Regions from separate parts of the Arthrobacter sp. 10T419 genome, predicted to be linked through region 2. Evidence: predicted binding sites of a transcription regulator. Region 2 holds the regulator's gene; the other holds the start of a gene.

Region 1 (3,403 bases), on a different contig from region 2:
CCATGCCGAGGGCCAGGCCGGCGTCGCGGACGGCCCCGCGGGCGCGGTAGCCGTTCTGCATGCTCATCAGCGTGACGCGTTCGGAGCCGAAGCGCTCAAAGATCCTCCGGTAGACGTTGTGCCGTTCGGCGCTTTCGACGTCGATGTCGATGTCCGGCAGGGTGGCGCGGTCCCGGGACAAGAATCGTTCAAAGATGAGGTCGTGCTGCAGCGGGTTGACCTGGCTGACATCGATCAGGAAGTTGACCAGGCTGGAGGCGCCCGAGCCGCGGGCTGCCGCCCGGACCCCCATGTCCAGGATCATCCGGGACACTTCGGCCACCGTCAGGAAATAGGAGGCAAAACCAAGACTGTCGATGATCCGCAGTTCGTGCTCCAGCCGGGCGCGCATTTCTTCGGCTGGCTTGCCGGCGATCCCGGGGAAGCGCCGGCTGATGCCGGCCTCGCAGCGCTGCGTGAGTTCCACGAGCGGGTCCCCCGCAATTCCGATCACCGAGGCCTCCGGGACCACGGGCTGCTTCCATCCCATGTCCGTGACCGGATCCATCCGGCAGCGGTCCGCGAGCGCCTCGGTGTGTGCCAGCAGGCTCTTGAGGTCCGCGGCGCCGTAGCCGGCGGCGTGCATGATTTCCTGGCCCAGCCGCAGCATCTGCGCGGAGGATTTCAGCCAGGCCTGCCCGTTGGGTTGCAGCTGCGGCGCGGCGGAGAGCTCGGGAAGGGATTTCAGTGTCCGGGCGGAGTCCAGCACGTCCGCCGTCGCGGCACCGTCCTCGGCACAGTAGCGCACGGCGTTGCTCAGCACCGCGGGGACTGCGTGTTCCGCGGCGAGCTTGAGCATTCGCACCGCGTGGGCCGTGCTCAGCGGCTCGCCGGGCGGGCTGAGCTGCGAGACGACCTCAGCGGCGAGAGTTCCCGCCGGCATGGCGTCCAGCCAGCGCTTGAAGAGCGTGCGGGGCCGGAGGTAGCGCCGGCCGCCCATCGCGCGGCCGACGTCGGAGTCCGGGCCGATCAGCACGGTCAGCACCGGTTCGAGGGTCTGCGGGTCGAGGGCACGGGAGGCCAGTTCCGCCCTGGTCACGGCGACGGGCACCGTTCCTCCGGCCTTGCCCGTGGTGCGGGCGTGGGCGTCGGAGACCAGCCGGCACAGCGCCCGGTAGCCGGCGCCGCGGTTGTGCCCGTGCGCCAGTACGACGACGCGGCCGCCGAGCTGGGTTCGGAGGTCGCCGTCGTCGTCGAAGACTGCCAGGTCCACCCCCACGACTGGGTCAAGCCCTGCCGCCATGCAGGCTTTCAGGTGCTTGACCGTGCCGTAAAGCCCGTCACGGTCCGTGCAGGCGAGCGCCGTGGCCCCGTCCGCGGCGGCGGCAGCAGCCAGTTCCTCCGGCCAGGACACCCCGTAATGGGCGCTGAAGGCGGTGGCAACGTGCAGGTGGGTGAAGCTCATGCCGACTCGGGCTTCCTGATAGTGCGCAGGGCATCGTGGATCCGCAGCAGCCGCCAGCGACCGCTGCCCAGATGACGGCTCAGGTCCAGGGTGAGGGTGTCCTCCGGGTTACCGGCGTCCCGGACCTGGATCCGCCAGATCTCGTGGTCCACCAGTCCCGGGCCGCTGCCCAGCGGAGCCCGCTGCTCCTCGGCCCACCACTGCCGCCGCTCAAACCAGCGGACCGGTTCGGCGCAGACGTCGTAGTGCCGGCCGCCCCAGGCAAGGGACAGCGGCTGGCCGGACGGGGTGCACGCGACGTCCACCGACTCGCTGAACATCCCCATGGTGCCTCCCGGAATACGCTGACCTCTGGCAAGAATCTTGAGAGGGTATTCGAATATATCTTCGAACAATTCAAGTCTACGCCGGGCCCGGGACAAAACCTAGATGGGGGTGGACGGACGCAAGCGCAGGTAGCAGGATTGAGCTATGAGCTCCCATAGCGCACTCCTGAAGCACGTAAGCATCGCCGCCAAGGATTCAACCTTGGTGGCGAAGTTCGATATAGACGGGAATATCCCGAGTTCCGGGGCCTATGTGGTGGGGCTCGTGGCGGCCACCCCGGACCATTCGCACCAGCGCCGGATGGAAATCGAGTTCATGAACGGCGAGGCAGTTTCTTTCTTCTGTTTCAGCCATGACGGCACGGAAGAGAACTTCGACCTCAAGGGTGTGGAGCACTCCGGCAACACCATCACCGGCAACTTTCCGCTGAGCACGGTGATGGGGCTGGCCAAGGGCCATCTGATGACGGCCTACAGCGATTGTGAGGGCCGGGAGTACCAGGCCAACGTGCCCGTCGAAGAGTCGCTCTAGCTGAGTCGACCAGCCCTAGCTGGAAGCTTTGTAGACGTCCAGCTCAAGCCGGATGAAGGCATCGATCATGGCCCGGTAGGTCTGTTCGACGATCTCGGTGTCGATGTCCTTCTGCTCAGCCGTCGCCTTGACGTGTTCTAGGACCCGCTCCACGCGGCCGGGCGCCCGCACCTCGGCACTGTCCGCCTTCAGGGTGCCGGCAATCCGGATAAGCCGTTCGCGCCGGCCGATCAGCGCGACGATCTGTTCGTCCACCTCGTCGACCGCCACCCGCACGGCGGCGAGTTGTTCCTTATCGGCCTGGGCGTCTTTGGCGTCACGGTGATGTGTGGACATGTGCATGACAGTATCGAACGATGCAACCACGAGTCGACTTCATCTCATTGGGTGTCCGCAGCGTTGACGCCTCGCGCCGCTTCTACGTGGAGGGCCTCGGGTGGCCGGTCCACCGGGAGGTTTCCGGCGAGGTGCTCTTCCTGCAGGTCAACCACGGGCTTATCCTCTCGCTCTGGGACGCCGGGCAGATGCAGGCCGAGGCCGCCACCGATCCCCCGGCCGGCATCCCCTGCATCACCCTGAGCCACAACGTGGGCAGCGCTGACGAGGTGGACCAGGCGATGCGCCAGGCGGAGGCCGCCGGCGCCGTCGTCGTGGCCGCGCCGAAGACCCAGCCCTGGGGCGGCTATACGGGCTACTTCGCGGACCCGGACGGTTTCCGCTGGGAGGTCGCCTTCAACCCCACTTGGACGGTCGACGCCGGCGGCAAGGTCACGGTCTAGTCGCCGCCGATGACCTGGCTCGAAAACACTTCTGCAGACGGGCCGCCCGCTGCGACGAATTCTTTCAAAAGGGCAAGCCCCACTGAAAGCGGCAGGGAGAGTCTTCCCCGGTACTGGGGCTCGAGCATTGTTTCCGGCGACGATCCCCATTCGCTCGGTTCACCCACAAGCCTGGTGAATGTCCGTCCGCGAACGAACGGTCTCTCGAGTTTCCCCGTCATCCGCTGTTCCAGAACGTGCGAGTCCACGGAGAGCAAACTCAATGTCATGAGTTCGGGACGCGCCGCCTTTTCAAGCCAGCGTCCGAAGCCTAGGAAGTAGC
Region 2 (3,403 bases):
CGGGACTCCGTGGGTGTTTTCGTTGACGTTCAGCAGGATGGGGACATCCAGTTGGGGCGCACCGTAGGGGCGCAGTCCCCGCAGATTGGTCCGGAGGGGCAGTCGGTTGAGGCGCTCTAGCTGGTCAGTCACTTGCCCAGTTTAAGTGAGACCCGGCCCCGCCCCGAAACTGTGACCGCGAATGGCCGCCCGGCGGCACCGATGGCCCGGCGCGCCACTCGCCCGGGTAGGGCTTACTTGGAGGGTACGTAGAGCTGCTGGCCGGGGAGGACGCGGGCGGCTCCGAGGTTGTTGAGCTGAACGATGTCGGCGACCACGTCACGGGGGTCGCGCTCCGGGGCGACGGCACCGGCGATGGCCCAGAGGGACTCCCCCGGCTGGACCGTGACGGTGACCGTCGGGGTGAGCGAGAGCTCCGCGGCCGAGTCGGCGGCCTTGGCCGGAGCATTCAGGAATCCGGACAGTGACAGGACGAGCACGGCCAACAGAACCAGCGGCAGCCCGAAGAAGACGAACCGGCCGCGGCGGGTCAGCCGCAGCCGAGCCTGCCGGGCTGGTGCCGCGGGTGCGGCCTCCATGGGGATGGAAACCAGCGAACCGGAAATAGCGCTTACTGCTGACATGAGCTGAGCCCTCCTGGACTTATCTGTGCCACTGGAAATACCTGTGCCGCCCGGCGTACTCCTCGTACCTGCCGCCAACCGGCCTAACCTTCAAACGCAAAACCCTTGAATGCGAACCCTCGAACCCGATACTTCGAACACAGAACCGAAACCAGCGGACCGGACTACGGGTAAAGCTTCGAACACATATTCGAACTTTGCTGTTCCTGTTTTAGCACTTATGAACGAACATTGTCGAGACTCGCTAGAACAAATGTTTGAAAAACCTTGTTGGCTGGCCTACTTTTGAATCACAGGACAACCACTTGTGTTGATGAACATCAGTTGATCAGCGGGGTCTGACATTTTCAGCTCGGCAGGTCCCGGTAGCCACAGCGGCCGGGCGGAATGGAAAGGCATGGCGAACATGGCAGCACAAGCCGCCGGCGGGAGGGCTTCCCAGCGCAGCCCCCAAACCGGCCGGGCGCCGAAAAGCCTGACCGTCCGGCAGAAAAAGATCCTGGAGACCATCCAGCGTTCCGTGACGGACAACGGTTACCCGCCCTCGATGCGCGAGATCGGCGACACGGTCGGGCTCGCCAGCCTCTCCAGCGTCACCCACCAGCTCTCGCAACTGGAAAAGCTCGGCTACCTGCGGCGGGACCCCAAGCGGCCGCGCGCCATGGAAGTCCTCATGCCGCTGACACTGGATGAAGGCACGACCAGGATTTCCGGCGTGGAGAAGTCCAGCGGCCTGCGGGCTGTCGGCGGCCTCGCCGTCTCGGAGCTTGCCAGCGCCACGGACACGGCCATGGTGCCGTTCGTGGGCCGTATCGCCGCCGGCGGGCCGATCCTGGCCGACCAGGTGGTGGAGGACGTGATGCCCCTGCCGCGCCAACTGGTGGGCCACGGCGAACTGTTTATGCTCCGGGTGGCAGGCGATTCGATGATCGACGCCGCCATCTGCGACGGCGACTGGGTCGTCGTCCGGCGTCAGAACGATGCCGTCAACGGGGACATCGTGGCCGCCCTGCTCGATGACGAGGCAACGGTCAAGACGTTCCGCCAGCGGGACGGCCACACCTGGCTGCTCCCGCAGAACACCCAGTACGAGCCGATCCTCGGCGACCATGCCGTCATTATGGGCAAGGTCGTCTCGGTGCTGCGCTCCCTGTAGTCCCCTGCCACACCACTCCGGCCGGCCCATCTCCCGGCAGCTCGAAGGCCCCGTCCGCAGTTCCGGACGGGGCCTTCTGCGCTCCCGCCCGGTTCTTGGCACACTGACGGCGCGCCCGCCCGCGCGGTGCCGCGGTGACCCGGCAGTGCCGGTCCCGGGCGCGGAAAAAGCGGGCGGGAACGCAAGCGCCGGCCCACATACCCCCGGCCCGGCCACGGCCGGCGGCAGCCTGCGTGGCGGGCCGCTTCACCGGTTACGTGGCGGGCTGCTTGGCGGGGCTCTCCTTGGCGAGGCGTTCCAGGGCGGCCAAGGCCACCGAGGTGTCGGTAGTGGGCCAGAAGGGGGGCAGGGCGGCCCGCAGGAACGCTCCGTACCGTTCGGTGGACAGCCTGGAATCGAGGACCGCCACCACGCCCTTGTCCGACGTCGAACGGATCAGCCGGCCGGCGCCCTGGGCGAGGCGGATGGCCGCGTGGGTCGCCGAGACGCTCATGAAGCCGTTGCCGCCGGACTGGGCCACAGCCCGGGAGCGGGCGGTCATCAATGGATCGTCTGGCCGCGGGAACGGGATCCTGTCGATCACTACCAGGCGGCAGGAGTTCCCGGGCACGTCGACGCCCTGCCAGAGCGACATGGTGCCAAAGAGACAGGTGTCGGGCTCGTCGGCGAACTGCTTCACGAGCGCGGTCATGGTCGACTCGCCTTGGCAGAGAATGCTCAGGCCCAGCCGGGGACGCATCGCTTCGGCCGCCTCCTCGGCGGCGCGCCGGGAAGAGAAGAGACACAGGGCGCCGCCGCCGGAGGCACGGATCAGCTTCTCGAGCTCATCGAGGGCTTCCGGGGATGTTCCCCGGCCGGGCTTGGGCAGGTGCTTGGCAACGTAGAGGATGCCTTGCTTCGGATATTCGAAGGGCGAACCGACGTCGACGCCCGTCCAGCTGGGTGCGCCCGGGCCCACTAGGCCGAGCCCTCCGGCCGCCGGCTCGAAAGCCGAACCGATCGCCAGGGTTGCCGATGTCAGGACGACTGTATGGTCGGCGAACAGTCCCTCGCGGAGCCGACCGGCGACGCTGAGCGGGGCGATGTTGATCAGGGCCGGCGCGGAGTCATCGGGCTGCGAGTAGCCCTGTTGCGGGTCGAAGCTGCTGTTGCGGGAGAACCAGACCACTTCGCGGTTCTCCTTGGCGGCCAGGAGCCGTTCGCACAGTTCCAGGATCACCATCAGCCGGGACCGCGCAAGCTGCCGGCCGCCGTCGGCCGTGTTGGCGCTGTCCCCCTTTGAGTCGGAGAGCGCGGCGCGGCAGGCGTCGCGCAGCTGGTCCACGCAGTCGAGCTGTTCGCTGTTCAGTCCGTTCGGCATCAGGCCGCTGGGAACGCCCTCGATGGCGAGTTCAAGGTTGGACGCGGCGTTGTTGAGCGCATCCACCGTGATCCCGGTGTGCTTGCGGGCGCCGGAGGCGGCGGCGTGGACCATGGCCACGGAGAGCTGGCCGGACACGGCGCCCGTGACCCGGTCCTGCAGTTCGTGCGCCTCGTCCACCACCACGACGTCGTATTCGGGCAGCACGGCCAGGCCCTCGAAGGCGCTGACGGCCAGCATGGCGTGGTTGGTAACCACCACATC

The links. The regulator LexA, encoded in region 2, represses DNA repair genes until DNA is damaged. The targets are predictions, from matches to a motif close to TCGAACANNTGTTCGA.
Region 1: a site for LexA is predicted at 1,820-1,835, ahead of AC1DBD_RS05440 (DUF6504 family protein). Genes of this name have one in related genera too.

The regions. Positions count from the first base shown of each region.
Region 1 is NZ_JBFTHF010000002.1:393,704-397,106, reverse strand. It holds gene AC1DBD_RS05445 (DNA polymerase III subunit alpha) at 1-1,444, opposite strand, end outside; gene AC1DBD_RS05440 (DUF6504 family protein) at 1,441-1,770, opposite strand; gene AC1DBD_RS05435 (hypothetical protein) at 1,916-2,302, shown strand; gene AC1DBD_RS05430 (chorismate mutase) at 2,318-2,644, opposite strand; gene AC1DBD_RS05425 (VOC family protein) at 2,659-3,081, shown strand; gene AC1DBD_RS05420 (hypothetical protein) at 3,078-3,403, opposite strand, start outside.
Region 2 is NZ_JBFTHF010000008.1:50,218-53,620, forward strand. It holds gene AC1DBD_RS13535 (histidinol-phosphate transaminase) at 1-132, opposite strand, end outside; gene AC1DBD_RS13540 (LysM peptidoglycan-binding domain-containing protein) at 234-578, opposite strand; gene lexA (transcriptional repressor LexA) at 1,030-1,779, shown strand; gene AC1DBD_RS13550 (ATP-dependent DNA helicase) at 2,033-3,403, opposite strand, start outside.